4 regions of the Streptomyces sp. NPDC040718 genome follow, and region 1 is predicted to be linked to each of the others. Evidence: riboswitches for the same ligand, from Rfam matches in the RefSeq annotation. Region 1 holds a riboswitch; each other region holds the start of a gene.
The links. A riboswitch is a leader RNA that binds a small molecule or an ion and turns the genes downstream of it on or off. The one in region 1 is predicted to bind cobalamin.

Region 1 (5,123 bases):
CTCGCCCTGTCCCGGGGTGAGGAGATCTCGGCCGCCTGGCTGCTCGCCGCCGCGCTGGGCTCCTACGCCATCGGCTACCGCTTCTACTCGCGCTTCATCGCCACCCGCGTCCTGAAGCTCGACAAGACGCGGGCCACCCCCGCCGAACGCCTCGACAACGGTGTCGACTTCCACCCCACCGACCGGCGCGTGCTCTTCGGCCACCACTTCGCCGCCGTCGCCGGCGCCGGCCCCCTGGTCGGCCCGGTGCTGGCGGCGCAGATGGGCTACCTCCCGGGCACCATCTGGATCGTCGCCGGCGTCATCTTCGCCGGCGCCGTCCAGGACATGGTGACCCTCTTCTTCTCCACCCGGCGCGACGGCCGCTCGCTCGGCCAGATGGCCCGGGACGAGATCGGCCCCGTCGGCGGAGCCGCCGCCCTGGTCGCCGTGTTCGTCATCATGGTCATCCTGCTGGCGGTGCTCGCGCTGGTCATCGTCAACGCGCTGGCGCACTCCCCCTGGGGTGTCTTCTCCATCGGCATGACCATCCCGATCGCCCTCTTCATGGGCGTCTACCTGCGCGTGCTGCGGCCGGGCCGGGTCACCGAGGTCTCCGTCATAGGCGTCGCGCTGCTGCTGCTCGCCATCGTCGCCGGCGGCTGGGTCGCCGACTCCTCCTGGGCGGGCACCTTCACCCTGGAGAAGGAGACGCTGGTCATCTGGATGGTCGTGTACGGCTTCATCGCCTCGGTGCTGCCGGTGTGGCTGCTGCTCGCGCCCCGCGACTACCTGTCCACCTTCATGAAGGTCGGCACCATCGCGCTGATGGCCGTCGGCGTGGTCATCGCGATGCCGACGCTGAAGATGCCCTCGGTCACCGACTTCGCCGCCCGCGGCGACGGCCCGGTCTTCGCCGGGTCGATGTTCCCCTTCGTCTTCATCACCATCGCCTGCGGGGCCCTTTCGGGCTTCCACGCCCTGGTCTCCTCGGGCACCACCCCGAAGATGATCCAGAAGGAGACCCAGGTCCGGGTCATCGGCTACGGCGCCATGCTGACCGAGTCCTTCGTCGCCGTCATGGCGGTGATAGCGGCGAGCATCATCGAGCCCGGCCTCTTCTTCGCGGTCAACTCCCCCGGCGGCGTCATCGGCGCCACCGTCCAGACCGCCTCGAAGGCCGTCACCGACTTCGGCTTCGCCATCAGCCCGGAGGCCCTCGCGCAGGCCGCGAAGGACGTCGAGGAAGCCAGCCTGCTGTCCCGCACGGGCGGTGCGCCGACCTTCGCACTCGGGATGTCGGAGATCTTCTCGTCGGTCATCGGCGGCGCCGGGATGAAGGCCTTCTGGTACCACTTCGCCATCATGTTCGAGGCCCTGTTCATCCTGACCACCGTCGACGCCGGCACCCGCGTCGGCCGGTTCATGCTCCAGGACACCCTCGGCAACGTGCACAAGTCCTTCAAGGACGTCAGCTGGAAGCCGGGCGTGTGGCTCGCCAGCGCCATCGTCGTCGGCGGCTGGGGCTACTTCCTGTGGGTCGGCGTCAAGGACCCGCTGGGCGGCATCAACCAGCTCTTCCCGCTGTTCGGCATCGCGAACCAGCTGCTCGCCGCGGTCGCGCTGGCCGTCTGCACCACGCTGCTGGTCAAGTCCGGCCGGCTCAAGTGGGCCTGGGTCACCGGCGTCCCGCTGGCCTGGGACGTCGCCGTCACCCTCACCGCGAGCTACCAGAAGATCTTCTCCGACGACGTGAAGGTCGGCTTCTTCGCGCAGCGCGACAAGTACCAGAGCGGCATCGACGCCGGGAAGGTGCTGCCGCCCGCCAAGAACATGGACGACATGCACACCGTGGTCACCAACGCCACGGTCGACGGGGTCCTGTCGGCGCTGTTCGCGGTCCTGATCATCATCGTGCTGGTGGACGCGGCCCGGGTCTGCCTCAAGGCCGTCGCCGACCCCGGGTCGGTCCGCCTCTCCGAGGTGCCGTGGACCGAATCGAAGATCATCGCCCCGGCCGGGCTGATCGCCACCGCCGGGGAGAAGGCCGAACTCGCCGCCGCCGGCCTCGACGGCAGCGGGGGCAAGGCCAAGGAGCCGGTCGCGTGAGCGGGGTGCGCGGGGCGCTGGCGAAGGCCAGGTTCTACGTACGGGAGTTCTCCGGCGAGGCCGCGTACGACCGCTACGTCGCGCACGCCCGCTCCCACGAGCCGGACGCCGAGGTCCTGACCCGGCGCGCCTTCGAGCGGGCCCGCACCGACGCCCGCGAGGCGGACCCCCGCGAGGGCTTCCGCTGCTGCTGAGGAACCAGAAGGGCCCCGCCGGACCTCCGGCGGGGCCCTTCGGCGCAGCCGGGGTCAGCGCACCCAGTCCTTGAGGGGCTCGGTCTGGAGGGTGATGCCGACGGGGTCGGGGAGCGTGACTTCCTTACCGAAGGGAACGGTGCGTACGCTCTCGTAGCATGTGCCGTCCGGGTCACTGTGGACGAGAACCTGGCACTTGAGCCGGTCGATGAGCAGGTAGACGGGGATGCCGGTCTCGGCATACGCGCGCGGCTTCTCGACCCGGTCGCGCCGTTCGGTGTCGGAGTCCCACGAGGTCACCTCGACGGCCATCAGGATCGGGCCCGGATCCACCCAGTCGCCCTGCCCGACGAACGCGTCCTCATGCGCCAGGATTCCATCCGGAATGGCGCGCCCGCCCCGGTACTGTTCGGCCTTGATCCCCTGCCCCGCGTGCAGCCAGAACCCTGGGCGGTGCTGGATACAGATCCGGGACAGCCACACGATGATCCGCCCATGGTCCCCGTCCGGCATCGCCTTGCTCCTCAGCACCCCACCGATGAATTCCAGCCGCAGCCCCTCCTCCTCGCGGGCCGCTATCCGTGCCAGGTGCTCGAACGCTTCGGTCGTCATGTGGGGATGGTCGGTCATGAGGGTCATGCCTCGCTCGCCTTCCTCGACGGTGCTGTCTCCGACGATAGCGGAGAGGTACGTCAGAGGGACGCGGAGTCGCGGGCGACACAACATCTAGGGGGTCACACAGACCCGGCCCACCACATGTATGCTCATCCTCGCTGTCGCCGCAGGGGAATCCGGTGCGAATCCGGAACTGTCCCGCAACGGTATGAAAAGTCCGAGGACCTGCCGACAGTGCGCCCGGATCGACCGAACCGGGTGCCGACACGTCCGGGCCTCGCGGTTGGGCCGGTGGACGCCATGCGGTGTGTACGCGATCCCGTCGCGCCCGCATGCGCCTCCCCGCGCCCCACCCGCCGATGACCGGGCCGAGCGAGGGAGAGCTCCCGCCGTGACCATCGCGCCTTCCGCACCGCGCGCCGAGTCCGTTTCTGGCGACACCACCGAAGGCCCGGGGGCCGCGCTGCTGCGTACTCTCACCGAGCTGACCGCCGACCTCCCCGACACCGACCCCGGCCGGGTCGCCGCCGCCGCCCTGCGCGGCCGCAGCGCCTCCGCCGACGAGGCCGAGCTGCGCGGGCTGGCCACCGAGGCCGCGGCGGGCCTGATCTCCGAGGACCCCGCCTACTCCCGCCTCGCCGCCCGCCTGCTGACGCTGGCCGTCGCCGACGAGGCCGCCGGCCAGGGCGCGACTTCCTTCGCCGAGTCCGTCGCCGTCGGCCACCGCGAGGGCCTGATCGCCGACCGCACCGCCGAGTTCGTCGCCGCCCACGCCGCCCGTCTGAACGCGCTGGTCGAGCACGCGCTCGCCGAGGGCGCGGACGACCGCTTCGGCTTCTTCGGCCTGCGCACCCTGCACAGCCGCTACCTGCTGCGCCACCCGATCACCCGCCAGGTGATCGAGACCCCGCAGTACTTCATGCTGCGCGTGGCCTGCGGCCTCGCCGAGGACGAGAGCGTCCAGGCCGTCGAGGAAGTCGCCTCGCTGTACGGCCTGATGAGCCGGCTCGACTACCTGCCGTCGTCGCCGACCCTGTTCAACTCAGGTACGCGCCACCCGCAGATGTCCTCCTGCTACCTGCTGGACTCCCCGCTGGACGAGCTGGACTCGATCTACGACCGCTACCACCAGGTGGCGCGCCTGTCGAAGCACGCCGGCGGCATCGGCCTCTCGTACTCCCGCATCCGCGCCCGCGGTTCGCTGATCCGCGGCACCAACGGCCACTCCAACGGCATCGTGCCGTTCCTGAAGACCCTCGACGCGTCCGTCGCCGCCGTGAACCAGGGCGGCCGCCGCAAGGGCGCCGCCGCCGTCTACCTGGAGACCTGGCACGCGGACATCGAGGAGTTCCTGGAGCTCCGCGACAACACCGGCGAGGACCAGCGCCGTACGCACAACCTCAACCTCGCCCACTGGATCCCGGACGAGTTCATGCGCCGCGTGAACGCCGACGCCGACTGGTCGCTGTTCTCCCCGGCCGACGTCCCCGAGCTGGTCGACCTCTACGGCGACGAGTTCGACGCCGCCTACGTCAAGGCCGAGGCGGCGGGCCTCGCCAAGAAGACCATGCCGGCCCGCGACCTCTACGGCCGCATGATGCGCACCCTCGCGCAGACCGGCCAGGGCTGGATGACCTTCAAGGACGCCTCCAACCGGACCGCGAACCAGACCGCGCTGCCCGGCACCGTCGTCCACTCCTCCAACCTCTGCACCGAGATCATCGAGGTCACCAACGACGCCGAGACGGCCGTCTGCAACCTCGGCTCGGTCAACCTCGGCGCGTTCGTCGCCGACGGCGAGATGGACTGGGCGCGCCTGGACGAGACCGTCCGCACCGCCGTGACCTTCCTCGACCGCGTCGTGGACATCAACTTCTACCCGACCGAGCAGGCCGGCCGCTCCAACGCCAAGTGGCGTCCGGTGGGCCTGGGCGCGATGGGCCTCCAGGACGTCTTCTTCAAGCTGCGCCTGCCCTTCGACTCGGCCGCGGCGAAGGCCCTGTCCACGAAGATCTCCGAGCGGATCATGCTGGCCGCGTACGAGGCCTCCTGCGACCTCGCCGAGCGCTCCGGCCCGCTCCCGGCCTGGGCCGAGACCCGTACCGCCCAGGGCGTCCTGCACCCCGACCACTACGAGACCGAGCGCCACTGGCCCGAGCGCTGGGACGCCCTGCGCGCCCGCATCGCGAAGTCCGGGATGCGCAACTCCCTGCTCCTCGCCATCGC
Region 2 (5,123 bases), on a different contig from region 1:
GAGCGTCAGCGGCGGCACCCTCAGTTCCACGCCGGCCGCCGCGCACCGCTCCTCCGCCAGGGCCCGCACCCGCGAGTTGGCCGCGACGCCGCCCACGACCACGAGGGTGCGCACGCCGTGCTCCCGGCAGGCGGCCAGCGCCTTGCGGGTCAGCACGTCGGCGACGGCCTCCTGGAGCGAGGCGGCCCCGTCGGCCAGCGGAACCTCCCGGCCGCTCTGCCGGTGGCGTTCGGCCCAGCGCGCGGCGGCGGTCTTCAGGCCGGAGAAGGAGAAGGCGTACGGGTCGTCGCGCGCCCCGGTCAGCGGGCGCGGGAAGGCCACCGCGCGCGGGTCGCCCGCCCGGGCGGCACGGTCGATCGCGGGCCCGCCGGGGTAGGGCAGTCCGAACACCCGGGCCACCTTGTCGAAGCACTCGCCGGCCGCGTCGTCGACGGTGTCGCCGAGGTGCAGGATCGGGTCGCGCACGAGGTCCCGTACGAGCAGCAGCGAGGTGTGCCCGCCCGACACGATCAGCACCACGCACGGGTCGGGCAGCGGCCCGTGCTCCAGGGCGTCGGCGGCGACGTGCCCGGCCAGGTGGTGCACCCCGTACAGCGGCACCCCCGCCGCGTACGCGAGCGCCTTCGCCCCGGCGAGCCCCACTTGGAGCGCGCCCGACAGGCCCGGCCCGGTCGTGACGGCGACGGCGTCGAGGTCGCGCGGCCGCAGCCCCGCCCGGTCCAGGGCCTCTTGGACGACGGGGGTGAACGCCTGGAGGTGCGCACGGGCGGCGATCTCGGGCACGACCCCGCCGAAGCGGGCGTGCTCGTCCATGCTGGACGCCACGACATGGGCGAGGAGCCGCCCGCCGGACACGATTCCGGCCCCGGTCTCGTCACACGAGGACTCGATGCCCAACACCACCGGAGCGGCCACGCCGGCCCCTTTCACACAGGACTCGCTGTTGCACGTAATGTGCAACAAGATACCCGTGGTGCCGGAGGCTCCTCGAACGCCGTGGCCTGGGGTGGCGGGTGCAGCTGGTTCGCCCCGTCCGCCAGGCGGGATGCGTCGTAAGAGGTAACCCGGTGGGAATCCGGGACTGCCCCGCAGCGGTGAGCGGGAACGACCGCCGTCATACGCACTGGGACCGGACAACGGTCCTGGGAAGCGACGGCCACCACACGCCGCCGGGTCCCTCAACCCGGCCGCGACACCGGGTCCCTCGGCGGCCCCGGTCGTATGTGCGCCGCCTCCGCCCGGAGTTCCGTGGCGGGGTGCCCAAGCTGTGATCAGCGACTCATCCGCTTGGTCCAAAGGCCCGCGGGGTTGTAGCGTCACGGCGACATAAAGACATAGCGACGACGGCGAGACGGAAGTCCGGTGTGAATCCGGCATGGTCGCGCCACTGTGTGCTGCGGCGGCTCCCCTCCCCGGGGTGGCGGCGCGGCGAGTCAGACCCGAGGACCGTCGTCCCGCACCACCGTATGGGACGCGTTGTTCCCCGAGGAGGTTCCACCATGGCCGAGGCTCTCGCTTCCGCTGCCGTATCCGCCCCCGCCCTCTCGCCGTCGGCTCCGCTGCCCGTCAAGGCCGTGCTGCCCTGGGCGCTCTTCGTCGGGCTGCTGATGCTCGTGGCCCTGTACTTCGTCGGCGCGGAGCAGGGCGCCACCGCCGTGTTCTCCGGCGAGGGCGTCCACGAGTGGGTGCACGACGGCCGTCACCTGCTCGGCTTCCCCTGCCACTGAAAGGCGCACGCACCATGTACGCCTCCACTGTCAGAGGTCTGCTGGTCCGCGGCATGCTCGCGGGCCTGATCGCCGGACTGTTCGCCTTCGCCGTCGCCTACGTGGTCGGTGAGCCGCCGGTACGGGGCTCCATCGCCGTCGAGGAGGCCGCGGCCGCCAAGGAAGCCGCCCCCGCCGGGCACACCGGTCACGGGGGCGCCGCCCCCGCCGCCGCGGAGGAGGAGGAAGAGCTCGTCAGCCGGCCCGTCCAGTCCACCGTCGGCCTCGCCACCGGCGTGCTGGTCTACGGAGTCGCGCTGGGCGGCATCGCCTCCCTCGCGTTCTCCTTCGCCCTGGGCCGTGTGGGCGGGTTCAGCGCCCGGGCCACTGCCGCCCTCACCGCCGGGGGCGCGTTCGCGCTGGTCTACCTGGTGCCGTTCCTCAAGTACCCGGCCACTCCGCCGGCCGTCGGCAACCCGGACACCATCGGCCAGCGCACCACGCTGTTCTTCCTGATGATCCTGCTCAGCGTCCTGCTGGGTGTCGGCGCGATCGTCCTGGGGCGGCGCCTGGCACCGCGCCTGGGCAACTGGAACGCGACCCTGGCGGCCGGGGCGGGCTTCGTCGTCGCGACCGGGCTGGCCTTCCTGGTCCTCCCGGACAACACCGACGCCGTCAAGGCCGAGTTCCCCGCAGCCCTGCTGTGGGACTTCCGGGTCGCCTCCATCGCCGTCCAGCTCGTCCTGTGGACGGTGTTCGCCGTCGTCTTCGGCGTCCTCGCCCAGCGGCTGCTGGCCCACCGCACCGATGCCGCCGCTGCGGAGGCGACGGCCGCCCGGCCCGCGTCGGCCCTCGTCTGACCGTACGCCGCGCACAGCGCAGAGCCCTGCCGCCCCGGACCTCCGGGGCGGCAGGGCTCTGGCGATTCCGCCCGGAGCGTCAGCCCGCGGGCCGGGCGTCGCCGCCCGTGAGGCCGGCGCGGACCTCGCGTGCGGCGGCGACGAGGTTCTCCAGGGATGCGCGGGTCTCCGGCCAACCGCGGGTCTTCAGGCCGCAGTCGGGGTTGACCCACAGCCGCTCTGCCGGGATGGCCTCCAGGCCGGTGCGCAGCAGGCCGGCCGCTTCCCGGGTGCCGGGGACGCGCGGGGAGTGGATGTCCCAGACGCCCGGGCCGGCCTCGCGGGGGTAGCCGTGGGCGGCGAGTTCGCGGGCGACCTGCATGTGGGAGCGTGCGGCTTCCAGGCTGATGACGTCGGCGTCGAGGTCGTCGATGGCCTGGACGACGTCGCCGGGGTCAGGGGCGGCGCAGGCGGGGGGCCAGGGCCGCCATCGCCGCCATCAGCGCCGGCAGCACCAGCATCGCCCACCGCAGGGTCGCCGCCTCCGCCAGGGCGCCGATGACCGGGGGGCCCGCGAGGAAGCCGACGTAGCCCACGGCCGAGACGGCGGCGATGGAGGAGCCGGTGTGCCCGGGTCGCAGGGCGGCCGCGTGGGCGAAGACGAGGGGGATGACCGCGGCCATGCCCAGGCCCAGCAGGGTGTAGCCGATGAAGCCCGCCGTCGTCGTCGCGGCGAGGATCGGGATCAGGGCGCCGGCGCCCGCCACGACGGCGCACAGGAAGGTGAAGCGGGCCGTTCCGAGGCGGGCGCGCAGCCGGTCGGCGGTGAGGCGGCCGATGACCATGCCGGCGGAGAAGACGGCGTACCCCAGGCCCGCCGCGCCGGCCGAGGCTCCGGTCTCCTCTTTCAGGTACACGGCGCCCCAGTCGTTGACGACCCCCTCCCCCATCAGGGCGCAGAACGCCACGAGGCCGGGGATCCACAGGCCCGGTCCGGGCAGGGCCAGCAGGGGGCCGCTCCTGGAGGGGCCCCCGGCCGGCGGCGGATCGGGGGCGAGGGCCGTGGCCGCCGTGCCCGCCACCACCAGCAGGACGAGGGCCGTCACCGTGAAGTGGGCGCGGATGCCGATCCCGGCGGTGGCCGCGAGGCCGCCCGCCGTGGCGCCGGCGATGCCGCCGAGGCTGAACATGGCGTGGAAGCCGCCGAGTACGGGGCGGCCGTAGGCGCGTTCGACCAGGACGCCCTGGGTGTTCATCGCGACGTCGACGGCCGTGTTGCCGCACGAGAACACGGCCAGGGCGGCCGTCAGTACGGCGAGGTTCGGGACGAGGGGCAGGCTCGCGAGCGCGGCCAGGTAGGCGGCCATGCCGGTGCACAGGACCTTGCGGCTGCCGTACCTGGCCACCAGCCCGCCGACCAGCGGGAGCCCGGCGAAGGCGCCCCCGCTCAGGCCGACGAGGGCCACGGCCAGTTCCCCGGCGGACAGGTCCAGGCGGCTCTGGACGCCGGGTACCCGGGCCGCCCAGGTGGCGAAGGCCGCTCCGGTGACGAAGAAGACCGCGCAGACGGCCAGCCGCATCGTCCGCGGGCTCCGGCTGCGGTCACGGCCGGGCGGTGCCGTGCGGCCGCCGACGGTCCCGGGCTCGTTGCGCATCTACGTCCGTCCCCTTGTCGTTCGTGCCGGGCCGTGCCCGGCCGGTCAGTGCGCCGAGCCGGCGGCCGTCCGCCGGGTCAGGGCGATCAACGCGTCCCGTTCCTCGACAAGGACCTTGTACAGGACTTCGGCATAGCGGTGCATCGTCGTCACGTCGTTGGGCGGGCCGAAGGAGCTGAAGCTCTGGCCGAGCACGAGGCGGCGCAGGCAGACCTCCTCGCTCACGGGGTACTGCGCCGGGTCGTAGTGGTGGCCGGGGCGGGCGTGCCCGCAGCTCCAGGGGCATCCTCGGCCGTAGCCGCGCAGCTCCTGGAACAGGGTCTGCCCGGGTACCGGCTGGGGCTGCCAGCGCATGATGTGCAGGCCTTCGGCGTTCACCGCCCGGGCGAGCGCGTCGCGGAAGGCGGCGACGGGGAGGCCGTCGAGTCCGAGCTCCTCGGGCATGACGAGCAGCGGGTAGAAGAAGTACACGTGCGTGCGGTCCTCGGGCACGGCCGGTGTGCGGATGCCGGGTACTCCGGCGAGGGCCCGGGTGAGGGCCGCCCCGTTGGCCTGCCGGACGAGGGACATCTGTGACAGGCGGGTGAGCTGGGAGCGGGCGAACGCGGCGGCGAGGACGTCGATGCGGTAGTTCCAGCCCATGATGCGGGCGTTGTAGTCGCGGCTCTGGCCCGGGAGTTCCTCGCCGAACATCAGCACCCGCCGGGCGAGCCGGTGCTGTTCCTCGTCGCGGGTGGCGAACAGGCCGCCTTCGCCGAGGGCGGAGAGGGTCTTGGACCCGTTGAGGCTGGCGCCGCTCATGGTGCCGAGGGAGCCGACGGGGCGGCCCCGGTAGGAGGCGCCGTGGGCCTGGGAGGCGTCCTCGACGAGGACGAGGCCGTGCCGGTCCGCGATCGCCCGGAGGGCGTCGTAGTCGGCGGGCA
Region 3 (5,123 bases), on a different contig from region 1:
CGTAGTCGCTTCTGCCTCGTGCCGCCGTGCACGGCTGTGAACTGCACGAATGCCTGAAGTTCTGTGATTGCCCCGTCGTCGCAAGGGATCGAAGCGATTCGGGGTACCTCTGGGCGTGAAGCGATCGTTCGTTTGCGCGGTGTTCTCCAAAACCAGATGTCGTAGGTTCGAATCCTGCTACCCCTGCCAAGCCTGACCAGGCATTTCGCGTAGAACGGGCTCCGGGAGAACTCTCCCGGAGCCCGTTTCGTCTCGCAGGGCCCGAGCGCCCAGCCGACGGGCCGTCGCCACGAAGCTCTCCTTCGGGTGCTTTCGTTCTGTCCGGCCGCCGCGGTCTCCTTCGTCCGCGTAGCTTGTGCGCTCTCGACGAAGGGAGCCGAGGTGGCGGAGCAACGGGGTCCGGACTGGGGGCGCGGCCTGCTGGCGGTGGGCCTGCTGCTGTTCATCGTGGGGTTCTTCACCCTCTGGCCGTTGTCGGTCGTGGGTTTCCTGATGGTCCTGTTCGTCGGGGTGTCCACGGCGGGGCAGAGACGGGCCGGCGGTCAGCCTCCGGAGACGCTGCTGCAGCCGGGAGACCGGCCGTGGAAGAGGAACGAGTAGCCAGGGACGGGGCCGGTGCGCGGTCGTAATTGCGGCGGCGGTTCCCGGCCTCCGGATACCCTGCGGCATGAGCGACACGACCGCACTCGGCGACCGCATGAAGCGGTACGAGGCCGCGCACCGGGCTGTGCTGCCCCGGCGCACCTACACGATCCTGCGCCTCGACGGCCGCGCCTTCCACACCTACCTGCGCCACGCGGACAGGCCGTTCGACATGGGCTTCGTCGAGGACATGGCCGCCGTCACCGAGGCGCTCTGCGCCGAGGTGGGCGGGACGGCCTTCGCGTACCACCAGTCCGACGAGATCAGCCTGCTGCTCACCGACTTCACGGGCCAGGGATCCGAGCCCTGGTTCGGCGGTGTCGTCGCCAAGCAGCTGTCGGTGTCGGCGTCGCTGGCCACGGCGGTCCTCAACGAGCGCAGGCCGGGTCGGCGGGCCCTCTTCGACGCGCGGGTCTTCACCATGTCCGATCCCGTCGAGGTCGCCAACTACTTCGTGTGGCGGCAGCGTGACGCCGTCCGGAACTCGATCTCCATGGCGGCCCAGGCGCACTTCTCCCACAAGCGGCTCCAGCGCGTGTCGACCGGTGCCATGCAGGAACTGCTGTGGTCCGAGGCAGGGGTGAACTGGAACGACTACCCGGCCGCCTGCAAGCGGGGCCAGGTGGCCGTGAGGGCGACCGGAGAGCGGGCCGTCGAGTACACGGACAAGCGGTCCGGCGAGACCGTGCGGACGACTGCTCTTCGGTCCTGGTGGGAGGTAGGTGGCGCGGAGCACTTCTCGGCGGAGCCGGGCGGATGGCTCGCGCAGCGGATCCCGGCGATGCCGACGCTGACGGCCTGACAGGTCGTCCGATCGGACGCGGCGCGGCGGGCTCCGTTCCCGGGGCCCGCCGCCCCTTCCGGGCGTGAAGATCGGATCTGGCAGACTTGGCCGGGTTGTCCCGGCGGTGCAGGACAGGAAACCGGTGCGAATCCGGTGCGGTCCCGCCACTGTGACCGGCCGCCGCGTGCGCGTGGGGGCCGGGAGTCAGACACTGACGCACCGCCTCTTCACTTCGACCGGGGACGAGGATCCCCCGGAGAGGCCTCACCATGTCGCGTGTCCGCGCCGCCGTGCGCTCCTTCCTGCCGTTCGCCCTTGTCCTGCCGCTCGCCGCCTGCGGCGGGCCGCCGGGGGCGGAGCGGCCCGCCGGGGCGCAGGCCGCGCCCGGGTTCCCGTACACCGTCACCAACTGCGGTGTCAGCAGCACCTACCAGGCGCCCCCCGAGCGGGCCGTCACCATGAACCAGCACGCCACCGAGATCATGCTGGCCCTCGGGCTCCAGGACCGGATGGCCGGCACCGCCTACCTCGACGACTCCGTGCTGCCCGCCTACCGGCCCGCCTACGACCAGATCAAGGTGCTGGCGAAGGAGTACCCCTCGAAGGAGGTGCTCCTCGGCGCCAACCCCGATTTCGTGTACGGCGGTTACGCCAGCGCCTTCGACAAGGGGCAGGGCCGGGACCGCGAGGGGCTGGCCAAGGCCGGCATCGGCTCCCGGCTGAGCGTCGAGTACTGCACCGAGGGCCCCGTCGGCCTCGAACAGCTGAAGACCGAGATCACCGAGGTCGCCCGGACCTTCGGCGTGCCCGAGCGCGGCGAGGCCCTCGTCCGGGACGAGCAGCGGCGCGTCGACGCCGTCACCGCGCGGGTGAAGGACCGGGCCCGCCCGGCCGTCTTCGTCTACGACTCCGGCGAGGCCTCCGCCTTCACCTCCGGGGGCAACGGCATCGGCAACGAGATCGTCTCCCTCGCCGGCGGCGCGAACGTGTTCGCCGACCTCAAGGACACCTTCGGCGACGTGCCGTGGGAGAAGGTCATCGAGCGCGGACCCGAGGTCGTCCTCATCTACGACTACGGCGGCACCACCGTGGAGGCCAAGAAGCAGCGCCTGTTGAACGACCCGGCGCTCGCGCAGGTTCCCGCGGTGAAGAACCGGCGGTTCGCCGTGCTGCCGCTCTCCTCCGCCGTGCTCGGCGTGCGCGTCGCCGACGCCGTCGAGTCCCTGGGCCGCCAGCTGCACCCCGACGCCCCGTGAGGCGCGGGCTGACGCTGGTGCTGCTGGCCGCCGCGCTCGCCGCTTCGGCGGTGGCGGGGCTGGCGCTGGGGCCCGTACGGATCCCGCCCGGCCAGGTCCTCGACATCGTCCTCGGCGGTCCCGGCGCGCGCGGGGCCTTCGCCTCCATCGTGTGGGACGTGAGGATGCCGCGCGTACTGCTCGGGGCCGTCGTCGGGGCCGGGCTCGCCGTGGCCGGAGCCGTGCTCCAGGCCCTCGTCCGCAACCCGCTCGCCGACCCCTTCCTGCTCGGGGCCTCCTCCGGGGCCTCGGCGGGGGCGGTGCTCGTCATCGTGTTCGGCGCGGGCGCCGCCGCGGTCGCGGGCGGACCCGTGCTGCCGGCCGCCGCCTTCGCCGGGTCCCTGGCCGCGCTCGTCGCCGTCTACGCCATGGCCCGGCGCGGCGGCACCATGACCACCGGCCGGCTGATCCTGGCCGGGGTCGCCGTGCAGTACGTCCTGTCCGCCCTGACCAGCCTGGTCCTCGTCCTGTCCGCACACCCCGACCAGATACGCACCGCACTGTTCTGGACCCTGGGCGGCCTCGGCGGGGCCCGCTGGGACGAACTCGCCCTGCCGGCCGCCGCGCTGCTCGCCGGCACCGGTCTGCTCACCGCCCTGGCCCGGCCGCTGGACCTGCTGCTCGCGGGGGAGGAGGGCGCACGCACCCTCGGCCTGGACACCGGCCGCTTCCGGGCCGCCGTCTTCGTGCTGTCCTCCCTCGTCATCGGGGTGCTCGTCGCCTACAGCGGGGCCATCGGCTTCGTCGGGCTGATGGTCCCGCACGCCGCCCGGATGGCCGTCGGCGCAGGCCACCGGGCGCTGCTGCCCGTCGCCGCGCTCGCCGGGGCCGTCTTCCTGGTCCTGGCCGACCTGGTCGCCCGTACGGCGGCGGCCCCCGAGGAGGTCCCGGTCGGGGTGGTCACCGCGCTGGTGGGCGGGCCGTTCTTCCTGTGGATGCTGCGCAGGACCAGCCGCACCGAGGGGGTGGCGGGATGACGCGCGGACCGGCGGAACTCGCCGTCGAGGCCCTGCGTTACGAGGTGGACGGGCACACCCTGCTGCACGGGGTCGACCTCACCGCCCGCCCCGGCGAGACGGTCGGCGTGGTCGGGCCCAACGGCAGCGGCAAGACCACCCTGCTGCGCTGCGTCTACGGCACCCTGCGGCCCACCGCCGGCCGGGTGCTGCTCGACGGGGCCGACGCCGGGGTGCTGGGCGCCAAGGAGCGCGCCCGGCGGGTGGCGGTGGTCCCGCAGGACGCCGCTGGCACCTTCGGGCTGACCGTCCGCGAGGTCGTCGCCATGGGCCGCAGCCCGCACAAGCGCTTCTGGGAGCAGGACGGCCCGGAGGACCGGCGGCAGGTGGCCGCGGCGCTGGAGCGGGTCGGCGCGGCCGGCTACGCCGAGCGGCGTTTCGAGGAGCTCTCCGGCGGCGAGCGCCAGCGCGCCCTCGTCGCCCGCGCCCTCGTCCAGGAGCCGGGCCTGCTGGCCCTGGACGAGCCGACGAACCACCTCGACATCCGCTACCAGCTGGAGGTGCTCGGCCTGGTCCGCGCCCTGCCCGCGACCGCCCTCCTGGTCCTGCACGACCTCAACCTCGCGGCTTCCTTCTGCGACCGGCTGTACGTCCTGTCGGCGGGCCGGGTCGTCGCCGCGGGACCGCCGGGCGAGGTGCTGGACGAAGCGTTGTTGGCGGAGGTGTACGGGGTCCGCACCCGGATCGGCACCCACCCGACGACGGGCGCCCCCAGCATCGTCTACCTGCCCTAGCCGCCCGCCCGCGGCGGAAGGCCGCTCACGAGGACATCGTCCCGAGCTCGCGGGCGATGCGTACGAAGGACCGGACCATCGGGTTGTCGTTGTCCGACCGCCAGACCAGGCCCCAGCGCAGCTTCGGGGCGTCGTGGAGGGGCACGTAGGTGATGTCGGGGCGGACATGGAAGCGCGTGACCTGGGCTGCGAAGGAGTGGACGGCTTCGCCCGATGAGATGATCATGAACAGCGAGTCCAGGTCGGAGGCGTGGGTGAAGTTCCGCTCGATCGTCCGGCCACTGGGCGTGTGGAAGGGCATGAACGCGTCCTCCCAGTAGTCGGGCTGTAGCGACTTCCCGCCGATCACGCCGTGGTCGGCGAACACCTCCAGGGACACCGAGGGCCGGACCGCGAGCCGGTGGTCGGACGCCACGGCTGCGACCCGGGGCTCCTCGAAGAGCACCGGGCCCACGGTGAGGTCCGGTTCCTCGACGGGGAGCCAGGCGAGCAGCAGGTCCGCTTCGCCCCTGCGCAGCGGCCCGAAGGGATCGATGAAGCCGTTGTAGCGCAGTCGTATCCCGCACGTCGGATTCAGGGAGCGGAACGCATCCCAGAAGGGCCGCAGTTCGTGTGCGTTGGAGACCAGCAGGTTGATCCGCAGGACGTCCGT
Region 4 (5,123 bases), 240 kb from region 1:
TGCCGCCATCGTAGGTCGCCCCGCTGCGGGTGATCGCCCCCCGGGCTCAGCCCAGCGCCGCGAGCTCCTCCGGGGTCCGCGGCCCCGGGGCCCCGCCCGCCAGCATCCCCCGGGCCCGCAGGAACGCGCCCACCACCGGGGCCCAGGCCGACCGAAGCCCCGCGGACGCGAGCAGCTCCGGGTCCGACAGCAGCTCGGCGGCGCGCCCCGTGCGGATCCCCGACGGGGTCAGTACGGCCGCGTCGTCGGCCCAGCGGACCGCGAGGTCCACGTCGTGGGTGGCCATGACCACCGTGGTGCCGGCCGCGCGCAGGCCCGCGAGGACGTCCAGGAGGCGTTCCTGCCCGTCCGGGTCGAGCCCGGCCGTGGGCTCGTCCAGGATCAGCACCCGGGGGGCCATCGCCACCGCGCCCGCGATCGCGGCGCGCTTGCGCTGCCCGTACGACAGCAGGTGCGTCGGGCGGTCCCGCAGCGCTGTGATGTCCAGCGCGGCCAGAGCGGCGTCCACCCGCTCGCGGACCTCCGCCGCCGGCAGCCCCAGGTTCATCGGGCCGAAGGACACGTCCTGCTCCACGGAGGCCGCGAAGAGCTGGTCGTCCGGGTCCTGCACCACCAGCTGCACCGAGGTGCGCAGCCGGACCAGGCCCTTGCGGTCGTACGCCACCTCCGTGCCGCCGAGCCGCAGCGCCCCCGAGCCGGGCCGCAGGCCCCCGCTGAGCAGCCGCATCAGCGTCGTCTTGCCGCTGCCGTTGCGGCCCAGCAGCACCAGCGCGCGGCCCTCCGCGATGCCGAAGTCCACCCCGGACAGCACGGCCGGGCCGTCCTCGTACGCGTAACCCGCGCCGACCAGCTCCACCAACGGGGTCACAGCCACAGCTCCTTCAGTACGAGGGTCCCCGCGACCAGGGCGGCCAGCAGGGCGGCGGACCCCGTCAGGAACCGCCAGGACAGCGCCGCGTCGGGTACGAGCACCCGCAGCGCGCCGTCGTAACCGCGCCCAGCCAGCCCCTCCTGGAGCCGGGCCGCGCGGTCGAAGGCCCGGACGAACGAGGTCGCCGCGAGCCCGGCCAGCGAACGCCACACCGCCGCCCGGCCCGTCTGCCCGAGCCGGGCCGCCTGGGCGCGCCGGACCCGCGCCATCGAGTCCAGCAGCAGGAAGCCGATCCGGTACATCACCAGGGCCACGTCCACCACGGGCGCCGGCACCCCGGCCCGCACCAGCCGGGGCAGCACGTCCGAGACCGGGGTCGTGAAGGCGAACAGCAGCACCCCGAGCGAGGCCGCCGAGGTGCGCAGCAGCAGCTCCGCCGCGTGCCGGGGCCCGTCCGGGGCCAGGGCGAGGAACCCGTCCGGGCCGCCCACCGAAACCAGCAGCGGCAGCGCCCCGGTCACGCAGAAGCCCAGCGGGACCCGGAAGGCCCGCCACAGCTGCCGCCCGGCCACCCCGGCCGGCCCGAGCAGTACGGCCAGGGTCGCGGCGGCCACCAGCGGCCCGCCCGGCCAGGGCGGCAGGCACACGGCGGTGACGGTCAGCCCGAGGCCCAGCAGGGCCTTCTCCAGCGGGTGGCGGCCCCGCCAGCGGCTGGAGTGGGCCGCCACGTCGATCGGCAGCACCGCCTACGACTCCGGGGTGGAGCGGGGCTTCGCGGCGTCGGCGGTCCCGGCGCCCTCCGTGGTCTCGGACCCGGCCTGCGCGAGGGCCTGCGCCGCGCCCTGGCGGCGGCCCTTGCGGACGCCGAAGTAGTAGGCGAGCACGCCCGCGCCCAGCGCCGCCTGGAGGGCGAACAGCGCGGACTCGACCTCGCCCGAGGGAGGTTCGTACAACGGGGAGAACCAGGGCTCGTAGTCGGGCTCCAGCTCGGTGATGGCCGCTTCGGCCTGCGCGTCGGCGCCGGCGAAGGGCTCCTCCTTGTCATCGCCGAGCCCCAGCGCGAGGGGGAGCACGGCCAGTGCCGCCACCAGGAGCAGCAGCAGGGTGTTGATCTTCGCGTTCCTCGTCATCAGAGGGCCGCCTCCTGCCGGGCCTGCTTGCCGCCGGTCAGCTTCGCGACCCCGAGCCGTACCAGGTCCGACTTGCTGGACTGCATCAGCAGCCGCATCACGAGCACCGTCAGCAGGCCCTCGCTGATCGCGAGGGGGATCTGGGTGAGGGCGAAGATGCCGGCGAACTTCTCCAGGGAGCCCAGGAAGCCGCTCGCCGGATCGGGGAAGGCCAGGGCCAGCTGGACGGAGGTCACGCAGTAGGTGACGAGGTCGGCGAAGAACGCGCCGAAGAAGACGGTCACCATCAGCGGCAGGTCGAACTTCCGCAGCAGCCGGTAGACCCCGTAGCCCGCCCAGGGTCCGGCGACGGCCATCGAGAACACGTTGGCGCCCAGTGTGGTGAGCCCGCCGTGGGCCAGCAGCAGTGCCTGGAAGAGGAGGGTGATCGTGCCGAGCACCGCCATGATCGGCGGCCGGAACAGGATGGCCCCGAGCCCCGTCCCCGTCGGGTGCGAACAACTGCCCGTCACGGAAGGGATCTTCAGGGCGGACAGGACGAACGTGAACGCACCGGACGCCCCGAGCAGGAGCGTGCTCTCCGGGGTCGACTTCACCTCGCGGGTCAGCGCGCGGACCCCGTGGACGACGAAGGGGGCGGACGCGGCGCCCCAGGCGGCCGCGTGCAAGGGGGGCAGGAACCCCTCGGCTATATGCATGGGTTGGGAGACCTCTCCAGCACCTCGTGGATGGACGACGCGCCCCGGCCGGTCTCCTGGCTCACGGGTACTGATGCCCTGGCTCCGCCTTCCCGGGCCCATGCGGTTTCCCGCGCGGGCCCAGTGGCTTCCCGCGGTGGGGGCACCTCCCGGACGGAGTCTGGGGGAGAGTGGAGCCGGACTTCCCGATCACAGTGGCGAGGGCCGCACCGGTCTTCCACCGGTTTCCCGAACACCAAGGCCAGATGACCCTAGTCGCACGCACGGACCGTCACAACCCGGACCGATCCGGCCACCGGCCCGTCCGCCCGCCCCGCCGCGCACCCGGACGGGCCAGGCCCACTGGCCGGCCCGCCGGGCGCCCGGCACGGTGGAGGGCATGGCCGCCGACGACAGCCCCCGGTACGAGGACCTCTCCGCCGTCTACGTCAACTGCACCCTCAAACGCTCTCCCGAGACCAGCAACACCGAGGGACTGATCGCGCGGAGCCGGGCCGTCATGGAATCGGCCGGGGCCCGCACCTCGCTGATCCGCGCCGTCGACCACGACATCGCCACCGGGGTCTGGCCGGACATGACCGACCACGGATGGGAGAGCGACCAGTGGCCGGTCCTCTACAGCCAGATCATGGACGCCGACATCCTGGTGCTGTGCGGCCCGATCTGGCTCGGGGACAACAGCTCCGTGATGAAGCAGGTCATCGAGCGGCTGTACGCCTGCTCCTCGCTGCTGAACGAGCAGGGCCAGTACGCCTACTACGGGCGCGTCGGCGGAGCGCTGATCACGGGGAACGAGGACGGCGTCAAGCACTGCGCCATGAACATCCTCTACAGCCTCCAGCACCTCGGCTACGCCGTGCCGCCCCAGGCCGACGCGGGCTGGATCGGCGAGGCCGGCCCCGGCCCCTCCTACCTGGACCCGGGATCGGGCGGTCCCGAGAACGACTTCACCAACCGGAACACCACCTTCATGTCGTGGAACCTGATGCACCTGGCCGCGCTCCTCAAACGCGCCGGCGGCATGCCGGCCCACGGCAACCAGCGCTCCCTGTGGGACGCCGGCTGCCGCTTCGACTTCCCCAACCCCGAACACCGCTAGGTCCCGTCCTCCGGATCACGCCGGGCCCGTCTCCGCCAGCGCCGACTCCAGCCGTGCCAGCAGCGGCCGTGCGTTCATCCTCCGGCAGTCCTCCACCGCCCCCTCCAGCAGCGCCCGCGCCTCCGCGGGCCGCCCGGCCGCCAGCAGGGCCTCCGCCAGCGGGGGCACCGCCAGCGCCCGCACCAGCGTCTGGCCCGAGCGGCGGCCCAGCGCATCCGCCGCCCGCAGCTCCCGCAGCGCCTCCGCCGTGTCCCCGCGCGCCAGCGCGATCCGGCCCAGCCCGATCAGCGCCGCGCACTGGCCCGCCAGGTCGCCCGAACCCCGCGTGTGCCGCAGCACCCGCGCGAAGCCCTCCGCCGCCTCCTCCAGGCGCCCCTCCACCCGCAGCGCCTCCGAGACCCAGCGCAGCATGCACATGCGGGGCCAGGCCGCCCCGCCCAGCTCGGCCACCGCCAGCGCTCGGCGCAGCTCCCGCAGGGCCCCGCGGGTGTCCCCGCGCGCCAGCAGCACCTGGCCGATGCCGCGCAGGGCGTGCGCCTGGCCGTAGCGGTCGCCGGCCGCCTCGAAGACCGCCGCGCCCCGGCGGCAGCGGGACTCCGCCTCGTCGAAGCGCCCCTGGAGCCGGTCGAGGTACGAGAGCACCCAGCCCGCGTAGGCGGCTCCGTGCGCGTCCCCGAGCTCCTCGAACAGCGCCTCACCGGCCGTCACCGTCTCCCGGGCCGGCCCCCACTCCTCCCGGCAGGCCCGCAGCCGGCCCAGCCCGACCAGCATCAGGGCCTCACCGGTCCGGTCCCCGGCCGCGCGGGCCGCTGCCAGGCCCGCCTCCTGCACCGCCTGCCAGCCGGCCAGATCGCTGCGCAGGTCGAACACGTACTCCCCGGCCGCCGCGAGCTCCCACGCGGCACCCGGATCCACCCGCACGGCCTGCCGGACGGTGGCGACCAGGGACTCCCGCTCGGCCCCGAGCCAGCGCACCGGCTCGGCCCGCGGCCCCGCCAGCAGCGCCGGATCGGTGACCCGCGCGGCGGTCCGGGCCAGCCCCGGGTAGTCCAGGCCCTGGTGCGCCCGCCGGGCCTCCCGCACCAGGGCCGTCCAGCAGGAGAGCACCCGGCGCACGGCCTCCCCGGCCCCGCCCAGCTCCCGCCCGAAGGCCCGCACCAGGTCGTGCATCCGGTAGCGGTGGCCGCCCGCCTCGTCCCGGCCGGCCACCTCCAGCAGGTGCGCCGCGACCAGCGCGTCCAGGGCAGCCTCGGCGGCGCCCGCCGGCCCGCCCAGTACCGCGGCCGCCGTCCACGCCGCGTGGTCCGGTGCGTCCAGCGCCGCGA

Region 2: it holds a riboswitch for cobalamin, as region 1 does, so the genes downstream of both, ACZ597_RS24865 (CbtB domain-containing protein) here and ACZ597_RS02390 (ribonucleoside-diphosphate reductase subunit alpha) in region 1, are expected to answer to the same signal.
Region 3: it holds a riboswitch for cobalamin, as region 1 does, so the genes downstream of both, ACZ597_RS19200 (ABC transporter substrate-binding protein) here and ACZ597_RS02390 (ribonucleoside-diphosphate reductase subunit alpha) in region 1, are expected to answer to the same signal.
Region 4: it holds a riboswitch for cobalamin, as region 1 does, so the genes downstream of both, ACZ597_RS01280 (energy-coupling factor ABC transporter permease) here and ACZ597_RS02390 (ribonucleoside-diphosphate reductase subunit alpha) in region 1, are expected to answer to the same signal.

Annotation. Positions count from the first base shown of each region.
Region 1 covers NZ_JBVIXO010000001.1:525,365-530,487, forward strand. Annotated here, with positions in the region: gene ACZ597_RS02375 (carbon starvation CstA family protein) at 1-2,088, shown strand, start outside; gene ACZ597_RS02380 (CstA-like transporter-associated (seleno)protein) at 2,085-2,282, shown strand; gene ACZ597_RS02385 (Uma2 family endonuclease) at 2,337-2,921, opposite strand; adenosylcobalamin-variant (AdoCbl-variant) riboswitch at 3,056-3,132, shown strand; gene ACZ597_RS02390 (ribonucleoside-diphosphate reductase subunit alpha) at 3,289-5,123, shown strand, end outside.
Region 2 covers NZ_JBVIXO010000010.1:224,888-230,010, forward strand. Annotated here, with positions in the region: gene tsaD (tRNA (adenosine(37)-N6)-threonylcarbamoyltransferase complex transferase subunit TsaD) at 1-903, opposite strand, end outside; cobalamin riboswitch at 1,059-1,184, shown strand; gene ACZ597_RS24865 (CbtB domain-containing protein) at 1,500-1,727, shown strand; gene ACZ597_RS24870 (CbtA family protein) at 1,742-2,566, shown strand; partial or broken gene ACZ597_RS24875 (5-methyltetrahydropteroyltriglutamate--homocysteine S-methyltransferase) at 2,646-2,996, opposite strand; gene ACZ597_RS24880 (MFS transporter) at 3,001-4,200, opposite strand; gene ACZ597_RS24885 (DegT/DnrJ/EryC1/StrS family aminotransferase) at 4,246-5,123, opposite strand, start outside.
Region 3 covers NZ_JBVIXO010000006.1:505,557-510,679, reverse strand. Annotated here, with positions in the region: gene ACZ597_RS19210 (hypothetical protein) at 382-600, shown strand; gene ACZ597_RS19205 (tRNA(His) guanylyltransferase Thg1 family protein) at 668-1,444, shown strand; cobalamin riboswitch at 1,523-1,660, shown strand; gene ACZ597_RS19200 (ABC transporter substrate-binding protein) at 1,696-2,682, shown strand; gene ACZ597_RS19195 (FecCD family ABC transporter permease) at 2,679-3,698, shown strand; gene ACZ597_RS19190 (ABC transporter ATP-binding protein) at 3,695-4,471, shown strand; gene ACZ597_RS19185 (LysR family transcriptional regulator) at 4,497-5,123, opposite strand, start outside.
Region 4 covers NZ_JBVIXO010000001.1:282,688-287,810, reverse strand. Annotated here, with positions in the region: gene ACZ597_RS01300 (PadR family transcriptional regulator) at 1-1, opposite strand, end outside; gene ACZ597_RS01295 (energy-coupling factor ABC transporter ATP-binding protein) at 47-874, opposite strand; gene cbiQ (cobalt ECF transporter T component CbiQ) at 865-1,614, opposite strand; gene ACZ597_RS01285 (energy-coupling factor ABC transporter substrate-binding protein) at 1,618-2,001, opposite strand; gene ACZ597_RS01280 (energy-coupling factor ABC transporter permease) at 2,001-2,699, opposite strand; cobalamin riboswitch at 2,729-2,954, opposite strand; gene ACZ597_RS01275 (flavodoxin family protein) at 3,079-3,798, shown strand; gene ACZ597_RS01270 (BTAD domain-containing putative transcriptional regulator) at 3,814-5,123, opposite strand, start outside.